Regions from separate parts of the Pseudoalteromonas sp. SG45-2 genome, predicted to be linked through region 2. Evidence: predicted binding sites of a transcription regulator. Region 2 holds the regulator's gene; each other region holds the start of a gene.

Region 1 (7,484 bases), on a different contig from region 2:
TAGGAATATCTGTTTCTAGCAAGTATTCCTGTGCGCCTTCAAGGTTACCTAAATCTTCTAAAAGATTAGGGCTAATAGTTAGCTTGTCGCAACCAGTAAGAGCAATAATTTCGCCTGTATTACGGAAACTTGCACCCATCACAACTGTTTTGTAATCATGGCGTTTGTAAAATTCAAAAATGCTGCGTACAGACTGAACACCTGGATCTTGTAGCGGATCGGTTGGTTTTTCCATACCGTTAGCAACATGCCAATCTAAAATACGACCAACAAATGGCGAAATTAGAAATACGTTTGCATCGGCACATGCGCGAGCTTGGGCATCGCTAAATAGTAAAGTAAGGTTACATTTAGTACCTTCTTTTTCTAGCTGCTCAGCGGCTTTAATGCCTTCCCACGTAGACGCTACTTTGATTAAAATTTTATCTTTGCTTACACCTTCTTTTTCGTAAAGGCTAAGTAGAGTATGTGCTTTATCAATAGTCGCTTGCGTATTAAACGAAAGGCGTGCATCTACTTCAGTAGAAATATAACCAGGTACAATCTCACTAATTTCTTTACCAAGTAACACGGCAAAGTAATCACATGCTAGTTCAAGCTGTTTAGCTGGCTCTTGCTCGGTTTCTTTTGCATAGCTCCAAGCTTTATCTAGGTAAGGCTTATATGCTTCAATCTCGCTCGCTTTTAATAAAAGCGACGGGTTTGTAGTTGCATCTTCTGGTTGATGCTTTTTAATAGCTTCAATATCACCAGTGTCGGCTACGATAGATGAATGTTGTTTTAGCCTTTGTAGAGCTGAAGTCATTTGCTTTCCTCATTCCAAGCAAGTTAAAAGAAAAATCTAATCACTCTTAATATATACAATCCATACTGCAACAGTGTGACAATGCTTGATAGGTCTTATGTCCTTATCAATAGAAAAACGGCAGTGCATGGGTTATTAAGAGAGGATTTATTTAAACAAAACGTGCTTTTCGTTTCATTTAATGTTGAAATTGACACTAAATAAATTACAAGTCAATAGCTAACTATGATCACTGTTATTTCACCTGCAAAAAATCTTGATTACGAAACGCCACCCGCAACAGACAAGTTCACTCAGCCTGAATTACTAGAGCACAGCGAAGAGCTCATGAAAGTATGCCGTGAACTAACACCAGCGCAAATTGGCAGTTTAATGAAAATTAGCGATAAGCTATCTGGGCTTAACGCAGCACGCTTTAGCGAGTGGGCGCAGCCGTTTACACAAAGTAATGCTAAACAAGCAGTGCTTGCCTTTAATGGCGATGTATACGGCGGTTTAGATGCAAGCACGCTTAAAGCTAGCGAGCTTGATTACGCACAAAACCATTTACGTATCCTTTCTGGCTTATACGGCTTATTAAAACCACTTGATTTAATGCAAGCTTACCGTCTTGAAATGGGCACCAAGCTTGAAAACTCGCGTGGCAAAAACTTATACGAGTTTTGGGGCAGCGTAATAGCGAACAAACTAAACGACGTATTAAAAGCACAAGACGCGCAATACTTAGTTAACCTTGCTTCAAACGAATACTTTAAAGCGGTAGATAAAAAAGCATTAAATGCACAAATTATTACCCCACACTTTAAAGACTGTAAAAACGGTCAATACAAGGTAATTAGCTTTTACGCTAAAAAAGCACGCGGCATGATGGCGCGCTACATTATCGAAAATAAAGTAACGCAATTAAGCCAACTTAAAGAGTTTACTGTGGCGGGTTATTACTTTAGCCCTGAGGCAACAGTTAAAGAGCTTGAGCCGGTATTTATGCGCGACGAACAAAATTAGGTCATAAGCTTAAATAAACAATTGAAAAGCCATGCATTGCATGGCTTTTTTGATACTGGCGTTATATTTGCAACTATATCTAATATTAATGAGATTATTAATTAAATAGGTGCAAACAAAATGATCAGTATTCCGTCAGTTGGCGAAGCCGAAAAGCTAATAGAGGAAAAGCTCGGAGGGTGGTTTGATGTTGTTATCAGCCATATCCCTAATTTTATAGTGGCAATTGTAATTGCCATAGTATTTTCAATATTGGCACGCTTTGCTGGCAAGCTGATGAAAAACGTATTACACCGCTCACTCGACTCAACGCAAATTGCCGATTTAATGGCGTCAATATTTAAAGTTATTGTGTTGTGCATAGGTTTATTTATAGCGCTCGATTTTGTTGGCTTAAAAGGCACCGTTACTTCGCTACTTGCTGGTGCGGGTATTGTGGGTTTAGCCATTGGTTTTGCGTTTCAAGACATGACCGAAAACCTAATTGCAGGTATAGCAATGGGTGTACGTAAGCCATTTAAAACAGGTGATGTAATAGAAACCGATGATGTGTTTGGTTCGGTGCATTCTATAAACCTACGTAACACGCTAATAGAGAGCTTTTACGGGCAACTAATACTTGTACCAAACAAAGTCTTATTTAGAAATGTACTAAAAAATTACACTACGCTAGGTATAAGGCGCATAGAAGTACCTGTAGGTATTTCGTATGGCGACGACATAGAAAAAGCAAAAGACGTTATAGTCGATAAAATTAACGAATTTGACTTTGTAATACGTAAAGACGAAACCGCTGTATACGCTGAAGGTTTTGGCGACAGCAGCATTAACTTACTGGTGTGGTTTTGGATTAAATACCCAGGCGAGCCTGACTTTATGACGGTACGCCACAAAGGTGTTGTTGCCGTTAAGCAAGCATTAGACGAAGCTGATATTAGTATTCCTTTCCCAATTCGTACTTTAGATTTTGGTATTAAAGGCGGTGAGAAACTCGATGCCATGATAAGCGATAAAATAAGCCAGCAGTCATCCAATAAAGACAGTAGCGACGGTGCTGACTCTAGCCAAAGTGAGTAATTTAGTTAAAACTCATTAGGCAAAAGCATTGGGAAATAGTTACTTACCAGCAGCGCATTTTTACAGAGTAAAATTGCGCTTTTTTTATAAACGGATTATTAGCTAAAAGTTTAAATACCTAGTTTTGTGTTTATTGAATATTAATTCAGATTAGTTGCGTTTGGTCATGGGAGTATTAACAAGTAAAAGTAGTGTTTACCCAGCGATTTTTTTACTGCCTTTGCTGCACACTCTGAAAAAACGCTCTCATCTATTTCAATAACTAAATAAATCATCCTTTTTAAGCCCGTTAGGTCGGCTAAAGAATCTGTGTAAGCTTTTTCAGTATCAATTGGGTTAACTTAAGGGTTAAAAGAGCAAAGACAAACACGCTAGCGTCAATTCTAAATCTATCTTCTTAAGTATAAGTGTGAGCTATCGTTTTAGGGGGAGGAATAATCGTATTGCTTAGGCTTTATTTTATCTTTTTCACAGCTGCAAAATTTGCCTTAAAACAGAATATAAAAAAGCGCAGCTTGTGTTGGAGTAACAAGCCGCGCTTATGAATTAGTTATACAAATAGGTTTTGTGGTGCGTATTAAATAACGCTAATTTTGTTACGAATGATTTTAACCCCATCTATATTTTCTAAAAACTTTTGAGCTAGTGCGCGCTGAAAACCAGTTTGTGCTTCACCGTATAAATCTACTTCACCATTTTTTACCTGCACACGAATATCACTTAACGCTAGGTTAGGGTTAGTTCGTAGGGTGTTGGTGATAGTTTGTTGTAGGTTAGGTTGAGTGGCTACACTGCTTACTACGGCCATATTGGTTGCTGCACTTACCTTTGTAGCGCAAGCTAATAAAAATAAACAACAAAATGATACTAAAGCGATAGTTAACTTGAAGCGGTTCATAACTTAATCCTTACATTACGGTGAATAGTGCAGCCACAAAATGGAAATTCCATCGGCTAGGTTATCTTTGTAGTTACAATTTCGGTGCCAATATTAACGCTATGAAATATAAGATAATTTTATTAAGTGGAAATTAAGGTGGGCAAAAATTACATTTAAATGAGTATGAGTTACATGCTTGGGTTACATATGTAACAGGTACAAACACCAGAGCCTGTAAGGCTTGCATTAAAAAAGCCGACAAAAGTCGGCTTAGAATAAAAATATGTTAGGTTACTTTTTCTTTTTAACCTTGGCCTTTTTCTTGGCTTTCATTTTTACTGGATCTTTACGCTTTTTAGCCGGCGGCTTAGCTTCTTTATGCTGTGGCTCAACACCTTTAATTACACGGCGTTTTAGTTTTTGTTCAACGTAGCGCTCTACTTTATACAAAATACCAATGTCGTGTGCTTCAACTAACGATATTGCAATCCCTTTTTTACCAGCACGGCCAGTACGACCAATACGGTGTACGTATACGTCGGCAGTGCGCGGCATATCAAAGTTAATAACGTGGCTGATGTCAGATACGTCAATACCACGTGCAGCTACGTCGGTAGCAATTAAGATACGTGTTTTACCACTGTGGAAGTTTTCCATGGCTTTCATACGTTTGTCTTGTGGCATTTCGCCGCGTAACCAAGCTGCTTTAACGCCATTATTGGTTAGCTCGCCAATCAGTGTTTCTAAACGCTCACGGGTTTTAACAAATACAATTGCTTTAGTCACGTCTGGACCATTTAAGGTATTTACTAAAAGCTCTAGTTTATGATGATAGTCATCGGCTAAATGTACCCACTGGTGAATTTTAGCTTTTTCTTTACGTGACGATTCAGCTTCTAATAGAGCAGGGTCGTTTAATGTTTTTTCAGCAAACCTTTCTACGCTGTCACCTTCGAGTGTTGCTGAGAATAAAAAACATTGGCGACGATTTTTAGCTTCGTCACAAATACGGCTCATTTCTTTTTTGAAACCCATGTCTAACATGCGATCTGCTTCATCGATAATAAGCATTTCTACGTGTTCAGCATGAAAGTTTTCGGTTTCTAGGTATTCCATTAATCGACCTGGTGTGGCGATTAAAATATCGTTATTTTTTTCGAAAATTTCTTTATGCGTGCCGTAGTTAATACCGCCTGTTACTACACCAATTTTTAGGTGTGTGCGTTTAGCTAGCAGTTCACATTGTTCATGAATTTGATAAGCCAACTCACGAGTCGGGGTCATAACGAGGACGCGCGCAAAACCAGGATCACGACGTGGGAAATCCAGTAAGTACTGAATAGCCGGAATTAAAAATGCCGCTGTTTTACCTGTACCAGTAGGCGCAGATGCTAAAATATCGCGCCCCTGTAGTGCTTCAGGAATAGCTTGTTGTTGAATGCTGGTTGGCGTCTCGTAGCCCATTTTATTAATGGCATCGAGTAGCTTGTTATCAAGATCAAATTCAGAAAATTGCATAGAGTGTCTAAAATAAGGGACAATTACCCTGATTATACGCGCTATGCTGCGCTTGGTGAATGAAAAGGTGAAAAAATGTCTGGTTTTGTATTTAAACAATTTAAAGTTGAACACGACCACTGTGCAATGAAAGTTTCTACCGATGGCATTTTGCTTGGCGCATGGGCTAATTTAAGCGGTGCAAAGTCATTACTTGATATAGGCACAGGCACCGGCTTATTAGCATTAATGTGTAAGCAGCGCAGTAATGAGCTTGATATAACTGCGGTAGAAATTGACGAAAGCGCCTATACCCAAGCATTACAAAATGTAGCTAATAGTCCGTGGCCAACAATAAGTATTAAGCACCAAACTATTCAAAGCTTTAGTAGTGAAGTTAAGTTTGATGTTGTTATCTCTAATCCACCGTATTTTAATCACAGTTTAAAAGGCGATAATGCTGCGCGTAATACCGCGCGCCATACCGACGGCTTAAGTTTTGAAGAGTTAATAAATGCGTTTAAACGTTTAAGCCATAGTGGTTCTCGCTTTAGCTTAATACTCCCAAGCGTTGAAGGCGCATTATTTATTGAGCTTGCTACTCAAAATGGGCTTTATTTAAATGCTCATTGCCAAGTAAAAGCCACGCCTAATAAAGATATTAGCCGCAGTTTAATGGCATTTAGCTACGTAAAAAGCGATTTAGAAACATCAATTCTGTGTATTAGAAACTTAGATAATACCTACACCGCTGATTATATAGCTCTGTGCAAAGCATTTTATTTGAAAATGTAAAGCAATTGTAAAATAGGAACGAATAACGCAAACTGACTAAAACCTATTGTTGAGAACAGATATGGATAGTCAGTTACCAAAATCTTTTATAATTATACTTGCCGTATTACAGGCTATTGCTCTTACCCTTTTGTATAGCAGTATAGAAAATAATGTGTGGCCAGCAACAAGCCCTACATTGTTAGTCTCACTTATTACATTTTCTATGAGCTTTCCTTTATTAATGCTAATGACCGTTAATAAAAATAATATAAAAACGTCGTTGCTTTTAATCCTTCCTTTTTCATTGTTGTTATCTTTATTGGGGGCGTATGTTGGCTTTCAGCAAGAGCCTCAAGAGTACGTAAGTAATAACACTTTAATGTCAGTTTTTATTTTTACTAGTTTAATAGCTGGCTTTAAAGGCCTTATGTACATACAACAATTTGGTAGCTCAGAAAATGTTAGTTACAGTCGTTTATTTAAGCTCTCTTGGCGTAATTTTATAATATTTGGAGAATGCTGGCTGTTTGTACTTATTTTTTGGGGAATTCTAAATTTAGGTGCGGCTTTATTTGATATTTTAGATATAGAATTTTTCTCTGAGCTACTAAGAAATGAATGGTTTTGGATCCCAACCTTAACGCTCGCATTTGCCTTTGCGAGTGTCATATTTAGAAAGCTTTTGAACATTGAAGATAATATCGCTTTTTTACTACAAACTTTAATTAAGTTTTTATTGCCTGTTTTATCAGTTATTTCTCTCGGTTTTTTAGCAACACTTCCTTTTACCGGACTCAATAAATTATGGGAGACCGGAAGCGGCAGTTTATTAGTAATGTGGCTGCAGGTGCTCACGTTGTTTTTTGTTAACACTGTTTATAAAGATGACTCATCAGTTCGCCCTTATCACATGCTCTTGCACCGACTCGTTTTTATAAGCGTTGCGTTACTTCCAGTTTATAGTGTTATTTCTGCCTATGGAATTTACTTACGGGTAGAGCAGCATGGGCTAACAGTAGATCGTTGTTGGGGCATTTTGATTTGGTTTTTATTGGCGTGTTTTTCGTTTAGTTATCTTGTTGGAATTATAACAAAGCGAGACAATTGGCTAGAGCCGCTTAGCAAAATAAATATTGTGATGGGGTGGGTGGTGCTCGTTAGTATGCTTGCTGTTAACTCCCCTTTATTAAATTTTCAAAGCTTATCTACAAACAGCCAAATAGCGCGTTTAGATGCAGATAAAGTAACAATAGAAAAGTTTGACTATTACTATTTTGAGCACAGCTTAGGTCGCCAAGGTTATTTAGCTATGCAGTTATTAAAACAGAAAATTGAAACGAGTCACCCAGAGCAATACGCTATCATCGATAGGATGTATGTAAATAATGAGTTTGCTTTAACGCTTGAACACACAGTCGATGATTTTATTGAGCGCAGTGTATT
Region 2 (7,484 bases):
CACCAAGCATAAAGTCCCACTGCCATAGCGCAATAACACCCGCAATTAATAGTGACCACAAAATACCGTTTAGCGCGCCAATGGCCAGTTCTTTCATCATCAAGAAACGTTGGTTTGTTTGGTTTATATGACCTACTGCAATACCACGGATAACAAGCGTTAATGATTGGCTACCAGCAACACCACCCATAGAAGGGACAATACCGTTAAGCACAGCCAAAATAGGGAGCACATCTAAAGTGCCTTCAAAAAAGCTAGCTACAAAAGCAGCTGCAAGTGCGGTTAGTAAGTTAACTCCTAGCCAAACTGAGCGTTTTTTAGAGCTTTTTAGTACTGGCGCGAATGTATCCTCTTCATCATCAAGACCGGCTAGGCTTAATAAGCTATGCTCGGCATCTTCTCGGATTACATCAACGATGTCATCGATAGTAACACGACCGAGGAGTTGGTCGTTATCGTCCACCACTGGGGCCGATATCCAATTATGACGCTCAAATAATTGCGCTACTTCACTTTCATCCATTGAGATTGGGATAGACTCACAATCTTCATCCATTAAATCGCGGACAATTTTTTCTGGCGGATTAGTTAATAATGTACTCAGCGATAAAGCGCCTATAAAGCAGTTATGTTTATCAACAACATATAAATCATCTGTACCCTCTGGTAACTCACCACGCAGTCTAATATAACGAAGTACAACATCGAGTGTTACATCAGGGCGAATGGTCACCGTATCGGTGTTCATTAGCGCACCTGCTGAACGCTCTTGATATGACAGTGCTTGCGTGGCACGTTCACGGTCTTGAATGTCCATCGCGCTAACAACGTCTTTATAGACGGTATCTGGCAGGCTACGTAATACTTCACCTAAGTCATCGTGGCCCATGTCTTCAGTTGCGGCGGCAATGTGCTTAGGTTCCATTTGGGCAATAATGCCTAAACGAACATCTTCAGATAATTCTTCAAGAACATCACCCTGCACATCAGGATCGACCAATTGCCAAAGCAGTCGGCGAATTTTATGCGGTGATGATTCTAATAATAATGCGGTATCACAAGGAGCCGTTTTTGCGAGCATGCGCCTAACTTGAACAAATTGACCACTATTGAGTGACTTCGTCACCTGCTTTAGTTGCTGTAGTGGATAATCTTGTTCAAAAGCTTCTGGCATTGGCGTCCTTTATAAATTGTTATATTACTTTATGGGGGGAGGTGAGTTAACTGGCGTTACTAACCTATTTATTTTATATATCTGTTTTAATTGAAGCACTAGTAATGCGAATATTGTTTTTATAAAACAGATTATTCTTGTTCATTAAAGCGTTGTGCTATTAATTCTCCAACAGCGTGTAAAGCTTGCTCAGAATCAGGGCCTTTACAAACAACTTTAACTTCTTTTCCTTGGCTACTTTCAAGTAACATTAATGCAAGTACGCTATCGCCTGCTGCTTCTTTGTCATCTTGGAATAATGTGATTGTCGCATCAAATTGTACTGCTAATTGCGCAAGCACAGTAGCTGCTCTGGCGTGTAAGCCTAATTTGTTTTTTATTAAAAAGGTATCTTCACAATGCATAACTTACTCTACCTAAGCTGAACAGGTGATTATTCAGCTATATTATTTTTCTTGCTCGCGATGGCGAATTTTTACATTGGGATGTGTCATTGCAAAACTTTCACCGATAGTTTGCGCTAAATACACAGAGCGATGTTGCCCGCCTGTACACCCAATAGCAATGGTTAAATAACTGCGGTTATTTCGTTCTAAATGCGGTAACCACGTTTGTACAAATGTTTGAATTTGCCATGTGAATTTTTGCACTATGCTGTGATTAGCTAAATAGTCTTTAACCGGTTGATCTAACCCATTTAAAGGCTTCAACTCTGGTTCCCAGTGTGGATTTGGTAAAAAGCGTGCATCAAATACGTAGTCTGCTTCTTTTGGTATACCGTGTTTAAAGCCAAATGATTCAAATGTGACAATCAGTTGCTTATCTTTTTTACCTAAAATCTTTTCACGAATAGATTCAGCGAGTTGATGAACACTTAAATCAGTCGTATCTATCATAAAGTCGGCGCGAGTGGTTAATACATCAAGTAATTCTTTTTCTTTTTTGATGGCTAAATCAAGGGGCAACGAGTCTATTGATAGTGGGTGTAATCTGCGTGTTTCAGAAAAACGTTTGATCAATGTCTGATCGTCGCTATCTAAATAAAATAACGTAGGGTTTGCAAAGCCTGGTAAGTATTCAAGAATATCGTTAAATTCATCTTGTTCTTTAGGGATGTTGCGCACATCAATGCTAACAGCAATTTTATCGTAGCTATCAGATACACTGCGAACTAATGAAGGAAGTAGGTTTACTGGAATATTATCTACGCAATAATAACCTAAATCTTCTACAACGCGCAAAGCAACCGACTTTCCAGAACCAGAACGGCCGCTTATGATAATTAACTCCATTTAACACCCTTTATAAAACTATGATTGATCGACAATAACTTGGTAAAGCTCAGTATCAGATTTTGCACTGCGTAACTGTTTACAAAAATCTTTGTTGTTTAGTTTATCAGCAATGGTTGCTAGAGTCTTTAAGTGCTGCTGGTTATCGCCATCTGGTACGATGAGTGCGACAAAAATATCAACAGGGCGATTATCGATTGCATCAAAGTTTATTGGAGTTTCGCTAACGAGCACTAAAGCCAAAGGCTCTTCTGCACCGCTCATTCTTCCATGAGGAATAGCAATGCCACGCCCTATACCTGTACTACCTAATTTCTCTCTGCTCATTAAAGCATTAAGAATATCTTGTTGCGGTAAATACGGAAGTTTGTCGTGAGCAAGTTCGCTAATGAACTCTAAAATTCTTTTTTTGCTATTAAAAAGGACCGCAGCTTTGCTGCAGTCCTGGCATATAAGTGAACTTAATTTCATCATATTAGTGTCGAGCAAGCTTCTCTTTGTGTTTGATTACTTGGCGATCGAGCTTGTCGATCAACGAGTCAATAGCGGCATACATATCTTGATGTTCTGTAGAGGCAAATAGCTCAGCACCGCTTACGTGTATTGTGGCTTCTGCTTTTTGATTTAATTTTTCTACATCGAGAATGACATGAACATTATTAATATGATCAGAGTGTCTTTCAAGCTTCGCAAATTTAGTATTAATATAGTCTCTTAGTGAATCGGTTAATTCTACGTGACGACCAGTTAAGTTTAGTTGCATAAGCATTACCCTCTTAGTTTAGCGTCTTAAATCAGACTTTTACGCTGATTTGACGGTGGAATAGCAAGAGATTCGCGGTATTTTGCGATTGTACGTCTCGCTACTTTAATTCCTTGCTCAGCCAATATATCCGCTATTTTGCTATCACTCAATGGTTTTGCTGAGTTTTCTGCTGCGATTAATTTTCGGATAAGCGCACGTATTGCTGTAGATGAACATTCACCACCGTTTTCAGTACTTACATGGCTTGAGAAAAAATATTTAAGCTCAAATATACCACGGGGTGTATGCATGTACTTTTGAGTAGTTACGCGAGAAATTGTCGATTCGTGCATTTCTACCATTTCAGCAACATCATTTAAAACCATTGGTTTCATGGCTTCAGGGCCATGTTCAAAAAAGCCTTGTTGTTGCTTAACAATACAATTAGTAACTTTTAATAGCGTGTCGTTTCTACTTTCTAAGCTTTTAATAAACCATTTAGCTTCTTGTAAATGTGAGCGAATAAACTGGCTGTCGCCACTTGATTTTACAGTGCGAGACATTGCTGCGTATTGGCTATTAACACGAATTTTAGGCATGCTATCTGGGTTTAATTCGACAACCCAGCGGCCTTTAATTTTTTTAACTGACACATCAGGAATAACATACTCAGATTCTTCCCTTACAATAGTATCTGCAGGTTTTGGGTTGAGAGTATGTATTAGTGTCATTACTTCTTTAAGCTCTTCTTCTTTGAGCTTAGTTTTTTTCATTAATGTACGATAGTCGCGAGCTGCTAATAGATCAATATGCTCGGTTAAAATCATTTTCGTTTCATTAATATAAGGTGTTTCTTTATCAAATTGATTAAGCTGAATACACAAACACTCTTGTAAACTACGTGCAGCAATACCAACAGGATCAAACAGTTGGATGCGTTTTAATACCGCTTCAATTTCATCAAGTTCGACTTCGTTATCATCTTCGTTTTCTTGATTAAAGCTTTCTAAAATCTCTTCGCAGCTTAGTGTTAAAATACCTGAATCATCGACAGCTTCTACAATAGCAATAGCAATAGCTTCGTCTGTAGGGCTAAATGGCGTTAGTTGTAATTGCCACATTAAATACTCATGGAGCGTTTCAGTAGAGGCGCCTTGGTATATTGATTCGTCTTCAGGCATTGGACCTGATGAGGCTGCAGGAGCGGCACTCATGTACTCATCCCAACTGACATCCATAGCCATGTCGTCACTTAGCGTGTCTTTTGCAAGTGCTTCACCAGTATCTTGTTCGTATTCGCTCGGAGCATCATCAGCAGATGCGCTAACAGTTATGTCATCGGTATCAGCTTTTTGCTCGTTTTTACCAGCAGCGTCTTCGGAATAGTCTGCCTCTTCAACCTCTAATAGTGGATTACTGTCGAGAGCTTCTTGTATTTCTTGCTGGAGATCCAATGTACTGAGTTGCAACAAACGAATAGCTTGTTGCAACTGTGGAGTCATTGTAAGTTGCTGGCCCATGCGCAGCTGTAGTGATTGCCTCATGTATCTCTAACAATCCTTTTATGTTGTTATAATTAATACTAGCAGATGCTTAAAGACATGGCGTAAATGTTACAGCCTAAATTGCTCGCCTAAGTAAACATCGCGTACTGTTTTATCATTTAATACGTGTTCTGGAGTACCTGATGCAATCAGCTCCCCATGAGAAACAATGTAGGCTTTTTCACAAACATCAAGGGTCTCTCTTACGTTATGGTCGGTAATTAATACACCAATCCCACGATTTTTAAGATGTTCTATTATTTTCTTTATATCTAATACCGAAATAGGGTCAACACCGGCAAACGGTTCATCCAGTAATATAAATTTAGGATCTGCTGCCAGCGCTCGTGCTATTTCTACACGACGACGTTCTCCCCCCGATAATGCCATACCTTGGCTATCACGAATGTGTTGTATGCTAAATTCATCTAATAAGTTATTGAGCGTGTCTTCTCTGGCTTGTTTATTTAGTTCTTTGCGCGTTTCTAAAATGGCCATTAAGTTTTGATAAACAGTCAGCTTTCTAAAAATCGATGACTCTTGTGGTAAGTAGCCTATGCCTAATCTAGCACGACTATGCATAGGTAAAAGAGTAATATCGTTATCATCAATAGATATTTTACCTTTGTCGCTAGGAACAAGCCCTACAATCATATAAAAAGTCGTTGTTTTACCAGCACCGTTAGGGCCAAGTAAGCCAACTATACTGCCAGCTTGTACTTCAAGGCCGACGTTTTTTACAACTTCACGACCTTTATAGCTTTTTGCCAATAGTTCTGCTTTTAATGTGCTCATGGTTGACCTTTATCGCCTTTTTTACTTTTTTTAGCTTCGATCGGTACTAAAATTGTGTGAACGCGGTCAGTTGAGTTTTCATCTTTTTCGGCACTGATGAGCTGCTGCTCTATGTCGTAGGTAATGCTTTTAGCATTTATTTTTTGTCCGGCTTGCGAAACTTGTGCATTACCAACAAGCGTTAAAAAACGCTTAGATACATCATAACGTACTTCGTCAGCACTGGCGCTCATAGTCGTGCCGTCTGATTGCTTTTCTTCAAAGTGCGCAGGGCTACCTGTGGCAATTAATAATTGTTTATTATCACCAAGTTCATCACGTTTGTGTACTTCTAGGCGATCGGCTGTAATGCGGCGATTACCGTGAATAATCTCAACGTTTTTCTCAAAAATACCCACATTAGCTTTCAATTGACCTTCTTGCTTGTCGGCACTTATTGAAATTTGATTGGCAGCAGGTTGCGTGTTTTGCTCTGCAGCACTACTATTAAACGCTAGTATAAGTGTAGGAATTATAAGTGATTTTAATATTTTATTGGTCATAATATATGGTTCGCGTATGGTTAATTAGTTTTATCACTTCGGTTTTCAAGTCGGCTTCTAGGCCTTTACCGGTGATTTTTAAATTGGGTCCAGTGATAATGACGGGTTGCTCCGAACGCATTGTTAATAACTTTATATCAACCTGAATATTATCAGCATTGATTTTGTCTATCATGGCGTTATCGGTTAAATTTTTGGCAACCACATTACCTTCTAAAATTAATTGTTTATCTTCATATAATGTTGCTTCGTCTGCATTTATTTGCCACGTTTGTTGCTCGTTATATAAAGTAAAAATGGGTTTTTCAAAAAACGTGAAACCTAATTGCTGGTATAGCTCCATTTTAGCCGCAGTGACTTTGTGGCTAATTTTACCTTGCTCATCATAGGCTGTCTGTTTGAGCTCAATAGCTATGTAATCAGGCTTAGCAACAACTTCAGGCTCAGCCTGAGGCACAATATTTGTTTGTGCAAAATAAGGGTACCAAAGCCAAACCATACAGCTAATGAATAAAACGCTTAATATTATGCGCGCTGCATTCATGAACTAGTGCCTTGTGTAGTCAATGCTTTACCATTTTCAAGCATGAGCAAATCGGTGAGTTCTCTCACAGCGCCAAAACCACCAGGCATTTGCGTTACATAATGTGACAAACGCTTAATAAGAGGGTGGGCATCATTTACTGCAACGGCAAAGCCTACTAACTCCATAACAGGCATGTCAGGACCGTCATCACCAATATAAGCAATTTGTTCATCGCTAAGGTTGAGTTTATCTTTTAATTCTTGATAGGCAATGAGCTTATTTTCTTGGCCTTGATAAATATGCTGTACGGTTAAGCTGCTCATACGTTGTTGTACTATCTGTGAATGACGACCAGTAATAACAGCTACTTCAAAGCCACTGTTTATAAGTGCTTTAATGCCAAAACCATCTTTTGTATTAAATGCTTTTAGCTCTTCACCTTGATTGCCAAGGTAAATACGGCCATCAGAAAATACACCATCAATATCGCATATAAGTAGTTTTACTTTTTTAGCGCGTGCTTTTGCATCATCGCTCAGCGGTTGATAGAGTTCTTCAAATTGCATTTATAACACTCCTGCTTTTAATAGGTCTTGCATATTTAATGCGCCAATAGGTTGGTTTTTCTCATTGACGACGATTAGGCCATTTATACGTTTACGTTCCATAATATTGAGCGCTTCAGCGGCTAAAATATCTTGCGTAGCTGTAGTGCATGACTTAGTCATAACAACATCTATTTGTGTTGTATGAATATCAATTCTTTGTTCTAAAATGCGACGTAAGTCACCATCGGTAAATAACCCTACGAGTTGCTGATTTTCATCAACAATGGCTGTCATACCTAATCCTTTAGCTGACATTTC
Region 3 (7,484 bases), on a different contig from region 2:
TTGTAACTTCAACTTAAATTTATTTACTAACAATAGCATTTTTATAGCCGAGTAAATTAATTTTTAGGGCTAAGTTATAGTTAGGTAATAGTTAAGTAATGGCTAAGTTAAAACTATAACCCATACTTAATGATTAACTATTAAGTATGATTGACTTAACTAGCCCGCCTGTTTTTTGGCGTTTATGTCAAAAAACTGCCGCTATCACTTGCATCCATGCTGAACTGGCTTACAATTTAAATAATTATACAAATTAGTGAAAGTACGGCTCGCTAAATATGATCTTGATTTTAGATAATAATAACAACCGCGCAATAGGATTAAATGCTTCACTTGGCTTTATTGGTGAAGCTGTACAACTATTAAGCGAAGACTGCTTTGAACAAGAATGCAAAAAATATCAGCAGCAAGAATGCATGATTATTTTAGGAGCTTTGCAATCACTGGACCACGAAAGCTTAATTAAACGCTATCCAACATTACCGTTTTTATTAATTGGCGAAACGCTAAAACCACTATTAAGTATCGCTAATGTGGTGGGGCTTATTTGCGAGCCATTTAATCACGAAGTGACAACGCAGTTACTTCACGATTGCCAGCAGTATCAGCGCATGTTGCCAAATGAGCATAAGCATTCTAAACCACATAAAACTTTTGACGGACTTGTTGGTGAAACAGAGGCCGTAAAAGATGTTCGCTTTTTAATTGAACAAGTGGCAAAAACCGACGCTAATGTTTTAATTTTAGGCGAATCAGGCACAGGTAAAGAAGTGGTTGCCCGTAATGTTCACTTGCTTTCAAAGCGCATTAATGGACCGTTTGTACCTGTAAACTGTGGTGCTATTCCGGCAGAGCTGCTCGAAAGTGAACTATTTGGCCACGAAAAAGGCGCGTTTACTGGTGCTATATCGGCTCGTAAAGGGCGCTTTGAACTAGCTCAAGGCGGGACGCTATTTTTAGATGAAATAGGCGATATGCCACTGCAAATGCAAGTTAAGTTGCTGCGAGTATTGCAAGAACGCAGCTACGAACGTGTTGGTGGTACAAAGGCAATCCAAGCTGATGTACGCGTTATTGCGGCCACGCATCGTAATCTTGAAACAATGATTGAAGAGGGTAGTTTTAGGGAAGATTTATATTACCGTTTAAATGTATTCCCTATCGAAAACCCATCGCTGAGTGAACGAGCTGATGATATTCCGCTGCTTTTAAAAGAGTTAATGCGCCGTGTTAACGACCAGACTGGTTCTACCGCTAAGTTTACAGAGCGCGCAGTTGAGAGCTTAAAAGAACATGCTTGGCCTGGTAATATTCGTGAGCTTGCTAATTTGGTGGAGCGTATGGTTATTATGTTCCCTGACAAAGTGGTCGATATTCCTGATTTACCTAACAAATATCGTTACATTGAAGTTGAAGCCTACGAGCCAGAATACCCTGAAGAGTTAATGGAAAAAGACGCCTTTAACGACATATTTAGTACAGGCTTTAGTGATTACGAAAGTGAGCCAGACGCTGAGTTTAGCCAAACGGGTAGTGGGCTATTACCTGATGATGGTATTGAACTTAAAGATTATTTAGCAGAGCTTGAAATTAGCTTAATTACCCAAGCGTTAGAGCGCTATGATTACGTTGTAGCTCGCGCTGCAGAGATATTAGGGGTTCGCAGAACAACACTCGTTGAGAAAATGAAAAAGTATAATCTTTCACGAGATTAGAAGTACGAAAATGGTGAAATACTTTTCGTTATTTATTATTCATTTGTGATCAATCACTTTACGGGCTTTGCCCGTCACGCAAGCATGGCGTCTACAAGATAACCCAAACTTAAACCTTGGCGGTAGACGCTGAGTTTGCTCGCGTGAAAAGCGTAGCTTTTAATCATTTAAATAAAACGTTATTTCACAAAGAGAAAAACGAAGGTAAATGAGAAACCATAGTCAATTTACGCTTTACTTCTCTAAAGCGCAGCGTCTCTTAACCTCTTTGTGAACTAATCACTTTTATGGTTATAAATCACTTACTCACTAAAAGTCTTAATAATTTCTTCTTTCCTAAAACAATCATTACTGTGATCGTTAACCATACCGCAGGCCTGCATATGCGCATATACCGTTGTTGGGCCTAAAAACTTAAAACCCCGTTTTTTTAAATCTTTAGCAAATGCAGTTGATGCCTCTGTAATTGCTGGGTAGTCCTCAGCGTTATTTAAATTACTTATAATCGGTTTATTATCGACAAACTGCCATTGGTAGTTACTAAAACTTCCAAATTCTTTTTGTATTTCTATAAAGCACTTTGCGTTGTTAACAGTTGCCGCAATTTTTAAGCGATTGCGCACAATACCCTCATCAAGCATTAATCTCTCAATGTCATCTTGTGTGAGTTGTGCCACTTTATCTACATCAAAATTGGCAAATGCTTTTTTATAACCGCTGCGCTTTTTTAAAATTGTGTACCAGCTTAAGCCGGCTTGCGCTGATTCAAGAGTGATAAATTCAAACAGCTTTGTATCATCATAAAGAGGGACGCCCCATTCTTCATCATGGTAAATAACGTAGTCGGGTTTAGTGGTGTCGAGCCACGGGCAACGGCACTTTTTTTGCTCACTCATTATTATTCCTTTTTGTGTGCGTCATTTTTATGTCGCTCAAATTATTGATGTAACTTAATGATAAGTATGTAAATAAATTTTGGTATAAATCGTGCATTTAGACTTGTATCTACATCAATTCGAGATTTGATTATGGCCCTTGCTAGCGTGCTAAAACCACAGTTTTTTTCTGCAAATCAGTATAACCCATGTTTACTTCAAGAGGAGTACATTGGTGAATTAAGCGATCTGCGCAAGCAAGCAAGTTGGCTTTCGCATTTGGTTGATACCATGCCAGCAGGCGTGGTTGTACTTGATGGCAAAGGGTTGATTGCAAAAGCGAATCAAATAGCGATTGATATGCTTGGCGAGCCACTTGAAGGCGAACGCTGGTTTAATGTTATTCAGCGCTCTTTTAGGCCACATCAAGATGATGGCCATGAAGTGTCTTTAAAAGACGGACGCCTAATAAAACTTGATATTACTGCTTTAGCACCAGAGCCTGGGCAACTTATTTTAATGACGGATTTAACCGAAACTCGCCGCTTACAAAAACGTGTTGCACATATGCAGCGATTAAGCGCGCTGGGCAAAATGGTTGCATCATTAGCGCATCAAGTCCGTACGCCGCTCTCAGCCGCTATGCTTTATGCTGCTAATTTAGGGTCAAAGCGCTTACCCGAAGCATCTCGCGATAATTTTCAAACAAAGTTAATGTCGCGTTTAAAAGATTTAGAAACTCAAGTAAACGACATGCTGTTATTTGCTAAAAGTGGCGATCAGCAAGTTGTTGAGCAAGTTTCAATGCAGCAGCTTTTAACCGAAGTTAAAGCAGGTGCTGATGCGATGGTCGCACTTAATGAAAGTGAGCTAGATGTAAGCTTACCAGAACCCGATATACAAATAGTTGGTAATAAAACGGCATTGGCCAGTGCTATTCAAAATCTAGTGCACAATAGTATTCAAGTTATTGGCGGTGGCGCAAAAGTAAAAATTAGCGCACAAAGAGATTTAAAAGATTTAGATATGGTTCGTATTAGTGTGAGCGACAATGGCCCAGGTGTTGATTTAAGCCAAAGCGATAAAATTTTTGAACCATTTTTTACTACAAAAAGTCAGGGCACAGGTTTAGGGCTTGCTGTAGTGAGTTCGGTGGCTAGTGCGCACCAAGGCCGTGTTGATGTGACTAATAATACGCATGGTGGTGCCTGCTTTAGCTTGTTACTGCCTATTAAGGCAACATCTAAATTAGAGGGGTCATTATGAGTAACACTATTTTAGTTGTCGAAGATGACGCTGGGCTTCGTGAAGCCTTAATAGATACCCTTGAAATGTCGGGTATTGAATGTGTTGCAGCGAGCAGTGCTGAGCAAGCAATGATATTGCTTAAAAAAGATCAATTTTCGCTTGTTGTAAGCGACGTGCAAATGGGCGCAATGAGTGGACTTGATTTACTACGCAGTATTAAATTAAACCACCCTGACTTACCTGTATTGATGATGACGGCGTACGCCACAATTGACGATGCGGTAGAAGCCATGCGTCTAGGTGCAATTGACTACATGGCTAAACCATTTGCACCTGAAGTGCTGTTAAATATGGTGAGCCGTTATTTACCTGAAAAAGCAAAAGAAACCGACGGACCTATTGTTGCTGACCCAACTAGTATTCAATTATTGGAGCTTGCGAGTAAAGTAGCACGCTCTGATGCAAGTGTAATGGTACTTGGCCCAAGTGGTTCAGGTAAGGAAGTACTTGCTCGCTATATTCATGATAAGTCGAGCCGCTGTAATGAGCCATTTGTGGCGATTAACTGCGCGGCTATTCCTGAAAATATGCTCGAAGCCACTTTATTTGGTTACGAAAAAGGGGCTTTTACAGGCGCGATTCAAGCATGTCCGGGTAAGTTTGAGCAAGCACAAGGCGGGACTATTTTACTTGATGAAATTACAGAGATGGACTTAGGGCTACAAGCAAAGCTGTTACGCGTACTGCAAGAGCGTGAAGTAGAGCGTTTAGGGGGTCGTAAAACAATCCAGCTCGATGTACGTATTTTGGCAACCAGTAATCGTGATTTAAAAGAAGCCGTGTCTGAAAACCAATTTAGAGAAGATCTATATTACAGGCTTAATGTTTTTCCATTAATGTGGCGACCATTGTGCCAACGCCCTGGCGATATTATTGTATTGGCTAAGCATTTAATTGAGCGCCATATCAGTAAAAGTAAAGAGCTAATGGCGTATTTAGATAAAGCTGCCGAGCAAAAGTTACTGGCTCACGCGTGGCCTGGAAATGTACGCGAGCTTGATAACGTTATACAGCGTGCGCTTATACTGCGAAGTGGCGATACAATAAACGAGCATGCTATTTTTATTGAAAACTTAGCGCCTAATAACTTTGTTATGGAGCCATCATTGGCACCGGCGCAAACAGTATCGCCAACAGAAGTGGCTCACGTAAATAAAGGCGTTGATATAAGCACGCTAAGCTCTGCATATTATGATGAAAAATTGCATGCCGAGGATGAGCCTAAACAAGGTTTACTAGCAGCAGATACCGGTAGCTATAAAGATGAGCTTAAAGACAAAGAGCATCGCATTATTTTAGAAACCCTTGCACGTTGCCAAGGTAAGCGTAAAGACGTTGCCGAAACGTTGGGCATAAGCCCACGAACTTTACGTTATAAACTAGCGCAAATGCGCGATTTAGGTATTTCACTTCCTGCATAACCTCCTATAAACCCTAAGTTTGCGCTGCGAACTTAGGGTTGTCAAAACTCTGACTCACATAATTTAAAGCTAACCGCATGTATTTCAACAATTAATTTATTGGCATGTTTTGTGCTTTATTACTTGTAAGAGTTCACTGCGTGTCAGAGATAAATTATGAAAATTCAAAACAGTGCTGTATTTCAAGAAATGCAATCAATGGCTTTAGAAGCCGGCCGTAATAATCAAATAAATAAATTGCCGACTCAAGTTCAGCCTACTTCTACTTCCCAGTTTGGCGACATGCTAAGTGATGCACTAAATACAGTGCACGGTTTACAGCAAGATGCAGGTCAAAAAGTAACAGCGGTTGAAATGGGTGATCGAAGTGTATCGCTTGCTGAGGCGATGATTGCTTCTCAAAAATCGTCAGTTGCTTTTGAGGCTACAGTACAGGTTCGTAATAAACTTGTTGAAGCTTATAAAGAAATCATGAACATGCCTGTTTAATTAGGTAGTGGAGAATTATTGTGGCGCAATCTAACCAATCTACAGACCTAGCACTTGCTGGCGGCGGTATCGACCAAAGTGGTGGTGATGATCAACAAGAACAAAAGTCAGGCTACTTAAGTGCTTTAAGTGGTGTTGATGTATTGCGCCAAGTAACACTGGTAATAGCATTAGCGATTTGTTTAGCTATCGCGATTTTCATTATTATTTGGGCTCGTCAGCCAGATATGCGCCCGTTAGGCAAAATGCAAACTGAAGAGCTTATTCAAACATTAGACTTTTTAGATGCACAAAAAATTGAATATCAACTCGATGGCAATGTTGTATCGGTTGATGAAAGTGAATACCAAAACATTAAGCTACTAATGACCCGTGAAGGGTTAGAGCAAGGTCCAGCATCAGGCTCTGACATTATTATGCAAGATATGGGCTTTGGCGTAAGCCAACGCTTGGAGCGTGAGCGCCTAAAACATGGTCGTGAACAGCAATTAGCACGCACAATTGAAGAGCTTAACAACATTACTCGCGCCAAAGTATTGTTAGCCATTCCTAAAGAAAACGTATTTGCCCGCAGAGAGAAAAAACCATCCGCTACTGTTGTATTAACACTTAAGCGTGGCCGCTCACTTGACCGTGAAGAAGTAGACTCTGTTGTTGATATGATTGCTTCTGCAGTACAAGGCTTAGAGCCTGCACGTGTTACAGTCACTGACCAAAATGGTCGATTATTAAATTCAGGTTCGCAAAGCTCATTAGCAGCACGCTCTCGTAAAGAATACGATTTAGAACGTAAGCGCGAACAAGAGTATCTTGAAAAAATAGACAGTATTTTAATACCGGTTGTTGGGCTTGCAAACTATACAGCTCAAGTTGATTTGAGCATGGACTTTAGCTCAGTTGAGGAAACTCAAAAGCGTTATAACCCAGACCTACCAGCGGTTAGAAGCGAAACCACATTTGAAGAAAATAACATTGGTGGTTTAGCTGTTGGTATTCCTGGTGCGCTTACAAATCAACCACCGCTAAACTCAAACATCCCTGAAGTTGCAGGACAAGGCGGCGCAGGCACAGCTACGTCACCAACACGTAGCCACAAAGAAGCAACACGTAATTATGAACTCGATACAACTATTTCTCACAAGCGCCAGCAAAGTGGTGTAATACGCAGAATAAGTGTGTCAGTTGCTGTTGACTATGTCCCTAAAGTGGGAGAAAACGGCGAAACAACTATGGCCCCGCGCTCGGTAGAGGCATTGTCAAATATTCGTCGCTTACTACAAGGTGGTGTAGGTTTTGATATGCAACGTGGTGATGCACTTGAAGTAGTAACAGTGCCGTTTGTACGTGAAGCAACAAATTTATCAATAGAAGTGCCACTGTGGGAACAAGACTGGTTTATGAAAATAGCCCGCCTTGTGCTAGGCGCCTTAGTTATCATTGTATTGATAATGGCAGTAGTAAAACCAATGCTTAAGCGCTTAATTTACCCAGACGATACACTAGAAGAATACGACGAAGATGCATTAAGTTCAGGCGTAGATATTGGCGACAATACACTTGATATGCTAAATAAAGACTTTGATTCTGCTTCGGTTGGTTTCTCAAGTGATGGTACACTGCAGTTACCGGATTTACATGGCGACGAAGATTTACTCAAAGCAATTCGTGCCCTTGTA
Region 4 (7,484 bases), on a different contig from region 2:
CAACTTGTTGCGCTGTTTAGTATTACCATGGTGCCTCCGGCACTGGTGTCTTTAATATACAAAGACGGTGGTGGTGTTCCTTTTGTTTTAGCATTTATCTTTAGTGTTGTTATTGGCATGATGGCTTATTACCCAAACCGCCATGAAAACGGTGATTTAAAAGCACGTGAAGGCTTTTTAATTGTTGTTTTGTTTTGGCTGGTACTTGGGGCGTTTGCGTCCTTGCCGCTTATCTTTTTACAAGAACCGAACTTATCGCTCGCCGATGCGGTGTTTGAAGCATTCTCTGGCTTAACAACCACCGGCGCTACGGTGCTTACCGGTATTGAGTATTTACCCAAGTCGGTATTGTTTTATCGCCAGCAACTCCAGTGGTTTGGCGGTATGGGTATAATCGTACTCGCTGTTGCTATACTACCTATGCTAGGTGTTGGTGGTATGCAGTTGTACCGCGCTGAAATACCAGGGCCTGTAAAAGATTCTAAAATGACCCCGCGAATTGCCGATACTGCAAAGCACCTTTGGTATATTTATGTGTCGTTGACTATTACTTGTATGCTGGCTTATTGGGCTGCAGGAATGGAGTGGTTTGATGCTATATGTCATGCATTCTCAACGGTGGCGATAGGTGGTTTTTCTACTTACGACGCCTCCATGGGGCACTTTGACAGCCCTGTAATTAACTTTATTTGTGTGTTCTTTTTAATTATTGCCGCTGTTAACTTCTCCCTGCATTACGCCGCAGTGGCGAGCCGAAACATACAAGTTTATATTAGAGATCCAGAGTTTAAGGTGTTTTTGTGTATTCAATTAGCGCTGGTGGTTATTTGTTTTACTGTACTTTCCTCTAACGAAATATTTGCTAATGGTGATGAAACCCTCGATCAGGCGTTATTTCAAGCTGTTTCAATGAGTACAACAGCAGGCTTTGCTACTGATAACTTTTCAACATGGCCTTTGTTTTTACCTATTTTACTTATATTTTCGAGCTTTATTGGTGGCTGTGCAGGCTCTACCGGTGGTGGTATGAAAGTAGTGCGCGTGTTCTTACTGTACTTGCAGGGTGTGCGTGAGCTTAATCGTTTGGTGCACCCACGGGCTATATATTCAATCAAGCTGGGTCGTAAGGCGTTGCCAGACAAAGTAGTAGAAGCCGTGTGGGGATTTTTCTCTGCATATGCGCTTGTATTTATTATTATCATGTTAGCGCTTATGGGCACGGGTATGGATAACATAACTGCGTTCTCAGCCACTGCGGCTTGTTTAAATAACTTAGGGCCTGGCTTAGGAGATGTAGCGTCGCATTATGGTGCTATAACCGATGGTGCTAAATGGTTGCTTACTATTGCAATGGTGTTTGGTCGCCTAGAAATATTTACTTTATTAGTGTTATTTACGCCTACTTTTTGGCGTGGATAAACGAGCGGCTTAAGTTTTAAATTACAAAATATTGGAAAAAGGGATATGCCAACAAATTTAGAAAAGCTAAAGCATATAGGTGTAGGCAGTTTAGTTGACCTAGAAATATTAACACCTACAAGCAGTAAGCGTGTTAAAACTGAATTAGTTGGTTTACTCGATAAACAGTTTATTATTTTAAATTATCCCAATGCTAAGCGTTTACCTGCAGCGAGTGACTATTTACGTGATGGTGTAATGGTTGTTGTAAGAGCACTGATTGAAGGCTGTGGCGGGCAAGTTATTGCGTTTCGCCAGCAAATTATGTCAGTAGCCTCTCATCCCGCTAAACTCGTCTTTATTAATTTTCCTAAGCAAGTGCAGCTATTTGCGCTACGCTCGCAAACACGCATACCTACCTTGTTACCTGCAAAGCTAAAACTAAGTGACGATAGAGTGCTTGAAGGCCTTATTAAGGACATTTCACTCACTGGTGTAATGTTTGATATTAGAGGCGATCAGCAAGTTGAAGGTATTAAAGATATGCAATGCACTGTCGTACTCAATAGTAGTGATAAAGATTTTGAAGGTGAAATTTGCAGTGTTAAAGAGCATGTCGCAGGTGTGCACTGCGGAATTAAGCTACTAGCAAGCGAGGATGAAATGAAAACCTTTATGAAAGAGCATTTTATAGACCCATCTGCGCTTGAGCCCACCGTTGACTAAATCGTTTTTCGCTTATTTGCAACAAAATGTCGTTTTACGTGAGTATTTATAAAGTGTTTTTTTGTTTTTATATAATTAAAAATATTATTCATATAAAACAATGTTTTACGTATTTTTTGTTATGGCTTGTTTTTTGTTGTTATAGCTACTTCGTTAAAATTAACCTTAATTATTTTTTAAAATCCCTCCTTTTATAGCTCTACATTTTAAAATGTATCTTTTTATATAAACATAACTATTTGTTTTTAATGACTTTAGTTTTTCACCTCTAAAGCGTGTTGCGAAAAGGCAACAGTAATGACTCTGAAAATTCCTACTTATTGTATGTTTTGTTTTTAACTTGTTGAAAGTTAATGGCTTTTCAATGTTGGCATTTAAGTTGTAATAGTCAGGGTGTACTGAACGAAATCGTGATTCAAAGTGAAACACTTAATCGCACACACATAAATTTGAAGGATACATATTATGAAAAGCATTAATAAAACTTTAGCACTTATCGCTATTGCATCTTCTTCAGCCGCTTTTGCAGCAACAGATTTTGACACACTTGATGTAGACGGCAGTGGCACAATTAGCCAAGCAGAAGCATCAGTAGACGCAAAATTAATGAGCATGTTTTCTGAGCTTGATACTGACCAAAATGGTGAGTTATCAAAAGAAGAATTTTCAGAAGCTTAATTAAAAAGTATTTATCCTGAGTTGCCAAAGACAACCTAAGTAGGCAAGGGAGCTTACGAAAGAGGATAACAAGGAAGTGAAAAATTACGTTTTAAGTTAAACGAAGCAATTTTTTTGATAGAACATTGAAGGATTAAGTTATGAAACATTTAAATAAAGCATTAGCACTTATAGTACTAGCATCTTCTTCAGCTGCATTTGCAGCATCAGATTTTGACAGCCTTGATATCGATGGTAGCGGCACAATTAGCCCAAGCGAAGCGGCTGTCGATACCGATTTAATGGCTGAATTTATTGAGCTAGATACCGACGGTAGCGGCGAGCTTTCTAAAGAAGAATTCGCTAATTACTAATCTTTTTTCAGATTAAACATTTTTCACAGTCAGGGATCTTTGAAAAGGACTTCCCATATTACTAGGAATATTATTATGAAAACATTCAATACAACACTTGCAGTTATCGTTTTAGCATCTTCATCAGCAGCATATGCTGCAGTAGATTTTGCCTCTTTTGATGCAGATGGCGACGGTGCGATTACAATGGAAGAAGCGAAGGTTAACCCTCAACTTGTGAAGATTTTTGATGATTTAGATACTGATGGAAATGGTGAAATCTCTAAAGAAGAGTTTTCAAAGGTACAGTAATCAATATTCGAAGATACTCCACTAAAGCCGCCTTAGTCAGCGGCTTTTTTGTATTTTAAATTAACTAATTAGCGTAACTAGTTAAAGGAATATAGCACTTACTTGGAATAGTTTTTCTACAACGGTAATATGTTTTTTGTCGATTAAAAACATAATGACATGATCGCCCGACATAATAATTGTATCATCGTGAGCTATCAGTACATCGTCATTACGTACTATTGCGCCAATAGTTGTACCCGCTGGAAGTTTTATGTCGGCAATCGCGCGACCAACAACTTTAGATGTGCTTTCATCACCATGAGCAACCGCTTCTATGGCTTCTGCCGCACCTTTACGCAGTGAATACACATTAACAATATCACCACGGCGTACGTGCGTTAATAACGCTGATATTGTTGCTTGTTGTGGCGATATGGCAATGTCTATTTCGCCGCCTTGTACCAAATCAACGTAAGCACCACGCTGGATAAGCACCATGGTTTTCTGTGCGCCCATACGTTTTGCAAGCATGGCTGACATAATGTTTGCTTCATCGTCATTGGTTACGGCAATAAACACATCTACTTGTTCAATATGCTCTTCTGAGAGCAGTTCTTGATCAGATGCGTCACCACAAAAAACGACCGTGTTATCGAGCATTTCTGAGAGTTGCTCAGCACGTTCTTTACTGCGTTCAATTAGTTTAACGGTGTGGTTTTTTTCAAGTGAGCGGGCAAGGCCTGCCCCAATGTTACCGCCACCAGCTATCATAATTTTTTTGTACGAACGCTCAAGTTTTTGTAGCTCGTTCATTACTGCGCGTATATGTTTTGTAGCGGCAATAAAGAATACTTCGTCATCGGCTTCAATAACGGTGGTACCCAATGGTTTTATTGCTTTACCTTGACGATAAATAGCGGCAACACGAGTTTCTACATTAGGAATATGTTCTTTAAGTGCAGATAACGCATAACCTACAAGTAAACCGCCATAGTAAGCTTTTACGGCTACTAACGAGAGCATGCCATCAGCAAACTGCAATACTTGCAGAGCACCAGGGTAGTCAATTAAACGGCGAATATACTTAGTGACCAGTGCTTCGGGAGCAATGTAATGATCGATTGGTAAATCATCGTTTTGAAATAGTTTTTCGCGGTATTTTAAATATTGCTCTGAGCGAATGCGGGCAATTTTAGTGGGCGTTTTAAAAATACTGTACGCCACTTGGCATGCAACCATGTTCACTTCATCTGAACTGGTTACCGCTATAATCATATCGGCATCTTCAGCACCTGCACGGCGTAATACATCAGGATGCGCACTGTGGCCCATAACCCCTTGTAAGTCGTACTTATCTTGAAGTTCACGTAATCGGTTACCGTCTATATCAACAACGGTAATTTCGTTTTGTTCGCCAACTAAGTTTTCAGCAAGCGTAGCACCAACTTGCCCGGCACCGAGTATAATTATTTTCATTATTTACCCGTGGTATTGATCATAATTTAATTAAAAAAATAGCCATTTAATGTTTCATAAATGGCTAACTATTTAGTGTACGGCTATTAGGCTTTTTTAACTAGCTTAGCGTAATAAAATCCATCACTTTCACCGGGCAGTAACTGCAAACCTGGCGTTGTTACGGTATCGTTTTCGTGTAGAGGTATATGTTCTACATCATCGTTATTAGCTAAAAACTTAGCAACTTGCTGTTGGTTTTCTTGTGGAAGAACCGAACACGTAGCATATACCAATGTGCCACCTGGTTTTAACAGTGGCCAAATGCTATCAAGAATATCGCTTTGTAACTTGGCTAAGTCTTCGATATCTGATGCGCGACGTAACCATTTTATGTCAGGGTGACGGCGAATTACGCCAGTGGCCGAACAAGGCACATCAAGCAAAATACGATCAAATAATTTTTCATCCCACCAGGTATGTGGTTGCGATGCATCGCCACATTGTAGGTCTGCACCTAAGCCAATACGAGTTAAGTTTTGCTTAACACGTTCAAGGCGAGTTGAGTCGCTATCAAGTGCAAGTACATCAGCATCAGCAAGCTCTAAAATATGACATGTTTTACCGCCAGGGGCTGCGCAGGCATCCAAAATATAGTCGTCTGCTTTAGGTTCTAAAAAGCGGGCTGCCAACTGTGCTGCAGCATCTTGTACTGAACATGCACCTGTATCAAACTCAGGTAACGAAAATACATCACGTGGTTTGGCAAGCTTAATCCCATCAATAAAATCAGGGTTTAAGGTGTGTTCAATATCGTTAGCGCTGAGCATGTCACTGTATTCTTGCGTGCTAAATTGGGCTTGATTGACACGAAGCCACATTGGCGCTTGTTGCTGGTTTTCTTCAAGTAGTGCTTCCCAGCTATCTGGGTAGGCTGTTTGCACCTGTTTAATAAACCAATTTGGATGGTTGTATAAACATACCGGAATAAGCTTCGCTTTTTCTTCAAGCTCAGCTTGTTGACGCTGAAAGCTACGTAAAATGGCGTTTATCAGTCCTTTTAATCCTAAAGCGCGTAGTTGAGCCAGTGCGTTAACCGTTTCTGAAATGGCAGCATGAGGTGGTACGCGCATATGCTGCAGTTGATAAATACCTACGTATAATAAAAACTGAAATATTCTACGTTTACCTTTTAATGGCTGCTCTACTAAGTGTTGGCAGTAATTTTCAAGGCTCGGTAAGTAGCGTAAAACGCCATAACAAATTTGCTGTAGCAACGCTTTATCTTTAGGCGGCAAGCCTTGGCTTGCAAATGGAAGTTCTTGATTAAGCGATGCGCCTTTATCAACTACGTTATATAAAGTTTCAGCGGCAAGCGCTCGTACGTTTGGAACATTACTCATTGTTTTCGCCTAATATTGTGCCAGGAGTAACCCAGTCACTACGACCATTTAAAAAGTCGTTAATTGCCATTGGTTTTTTACCTTGCGGCTGTAATTGCGTAATACATAAAGCGTGTTCGCCACACGCCACTACTACGCCATTTTTGTCGCTTGATAAAATTTGCCCAGGATCACCTGATTGCAGCATAACCTGCGCTTGATGAATCTTTACTGTTTGCCCACCCATTTGGGTAAAGCACATTGGCCACGGGTTAAAAGAGCGAATGTTTCGCTCGATTTGAAGCGCACTCAAGGACCAGTCGATATTAGCTTCCTCTTTAGAAAGCTTTTTAGCGTAGTTAGCAAGTTCATCGTTTTGAGGTTCAGGGGTGATCTCACCATTAGCTAATTTATTAATGGTTTCAATTAACGCATCTGGACCTAGCTCAGCAAGCTTTGTATATAAGCTTGCGCTAGTTTCTGTTGTGCTAATAGGGCAGCGGCTTATATGTAGCATATCGCCGGTATCTAGCCCTTCATCCATTTGCATTATTGTTACGCCGGTTTGTTCATCACCTGCCCAAATTGCGCGTTGAATAGGTGCAGCACCGCGCCAGCGCGGTAATATAGAGCCATGCACATTTAAACAACCTAAACGTGGCGCTTCTAAAATAGCTTTAGGTAAAATTAAGCCATATGCTACAACAATCATAATGTCGGCATTTAAGCTTGTTAGCTCAGCTAGTGCTTCATCATTTTTTAATGACTGTGGCTGAAAAACCGGTAAGTTGTGCTCAAGCGCTAGCTCTTTCACTTCACTGGCTTTTAATTTTTTACCACGACCTGCAGGGCGATCTGGCTGGCTATATACACCCACTATTTGGTGTTCGCTTTGTATCAGCGCTTGTAAATGACGTGCGGCAAAGTCCGGCGTACCGGCAAATATAATGCGTAATGGTTGAGTCACTGAGTTTTCCTAAGGTGCTTATTACTGTTCTGCAAACTTGGCTTCTTTTTCAAGCTTTTTACGAATACGTTGGCGCTTTAATGGAGATAAGTAATCAATGAATAGCTTACCTTGAAGGTGATCTAGTTCATGTTGAATACAAATAGCCAATAATTCATCTGCATCTAGTAAAAATTCTTCACCGTTTTCGTTAAGTGCAGCGACTGTTACTGTTTCTGCGCGATCTACTTTTGCATACGAGTTAGGTACTGA

What was found. Region 2 encodes sigma-54, which starts transcription at its own class of promoters, with help from an activator protein. Its sites were predicted from a motif close to GTTGGCACGNNNNTNGNNT; they were not measured.
Region 1: the regulator sigma-54 is predicted to act here: its motif matches at 3,859-3,877, upstream of H5116_RS18635 (BON domain-containing protein).
Region 3: the regulator sigma-54 is predicted to act here: its motif matches at 5,418-5,436, upstream of fliE (flagellar hook-basal body complex protein FliE).
Region 4: the regulator sigma-54 is predicted to act here: its motif matches at 2,491-2,509, upstream of H5116_RS17570 (EF-hand domain-containing protein).

Annotation. Positions count from the first base shown of each region.
Region 1 is NZ_JACJEO010000032.1:34,330-41,813, forward strand. It holds gene tal (transaldolase) at 1-805, opposite strand, end outside; gene yaaA (peroxide stress protein YaaA) at 1,031-1,810, shown strand; gene H5116_RS18630 (mechanosensitive ion channel family protein) at 1,931-2,887, shown strand; gene H5116_RS18635 (BON domain-containing protein) at 3,465-3,785, opposite strand; gene srmB (ATP-dependent RNA helicase SrmB) at 4,059-5,285, opposite strand; gene H5116_RS18645 (tRNA1(Val) (adenine(37)-N6)-methyltransferase) at 5,361-6,059, shown strand; gene H5116_RS18650 (DUF4153 domain-containing protein) at 6,121-7,484, shown strand, end outside.
Region 2 is NZ_JACJEO010000006.1:61,836-69,319, forward strand. It holds gene mgtE (magnesium transporter) at 1-1,174, opposite strand, end outside; gene H5116_RS05615 (HPr family phosphocarrier protein) at 1,306-1,578, opposite strand; gene rapZ (RNase adapter RapZ) at 1,621-2,466, opposite strand; gene ptsN (PTS IIA-like nitrogen regulatory protein PtsN) at 2,485-2,937, opposite strand; gene hpf (ribosome hibernation promoting factor) at 2,942-3,229, opposite strand; gene H5116_RS05635 (RNA polymerase factor sigma-54) at 3,256-4,755, opposite strand; gene lptB (LPS export ABC transporter ATP-binding protein) at 4,825-5,550, opposite strand; gene lptA (lipopolysaccharide transport periplasmic protein LptA) at 5,547-6,092, opposite strand; gene lptC (LPS export ABC transporter periplasmic protein LptC) at 6,082-6,636, opposite strand; gene kdsC (3-deoxy-manno-octulosonate-8-phosphatase KdsC) at 6,633-7,184, opposite strand; gene H5116_RS05660 (KpsF/GutQ family sugar-phosphate isomerase) at 7,185-7,484, opposite strand, start outside.
Region 3 is NZ_JACJEO010000010.1:119,082-126,565, reverse strand. It holds gene H5116_RS09425 (sigma-54-dependent Fis family transcriptional regulator) at 279-1,715, shown strand; gene H5116_RS09420 (DNA-3-methyladenine glycosylase I) at 2,018-2,611, opposite strand; gene H5116_RS09415 (PAS domain-containing sensor histidine kinase) at 2,744-3,856, shown strand; gene H5116_RS09410 (sigma-54 dependent transcriptional regulator) at 3,853-5,319, shown strand; gene fliE (flagellar hook-basal body complex protein FliE) at 5,476-5,808, shown strand; gene fliF (flagellar basal-body MS-ring/collar protein FliF) at 5,829-7,484, shown strand, end outside.
Region 4 is NZ_JACJEO010000028.1:5,508-12,991, reverse strand. It holds gene H5116_RS17580 (TrkH family potassium uptake protein) at 1-1,419, shown strand, start outside; gene H5116_RS17575 (flagellar brake protein) at 1,465-2,124, shown strand; gene H5116_RS17570 (EF-hand domain-containing protein) at 2,590-2,802, shown strand; gene H5116_RS17565 (calmodulin) at 2,943-3,155, shown strand; gene H5116_RS17560 (EF-hand domain-containing protein) at 3,231-3,446, shown strand; gene trkA (Trk system potassium transporter TrkA) at 3,528-4,904, opposite strand; gene rsmB (16S rRNA (cytosine(967)-C(5))-methyltransferase RsmB) at 4,991-6,286, opposite strand; gene fmt (methionyl-tRNA formyltransferase) at 6,279-7,232, opposite strand; gene def (peptide deformylase) at 7,254-7,484, opposite strand, start outside.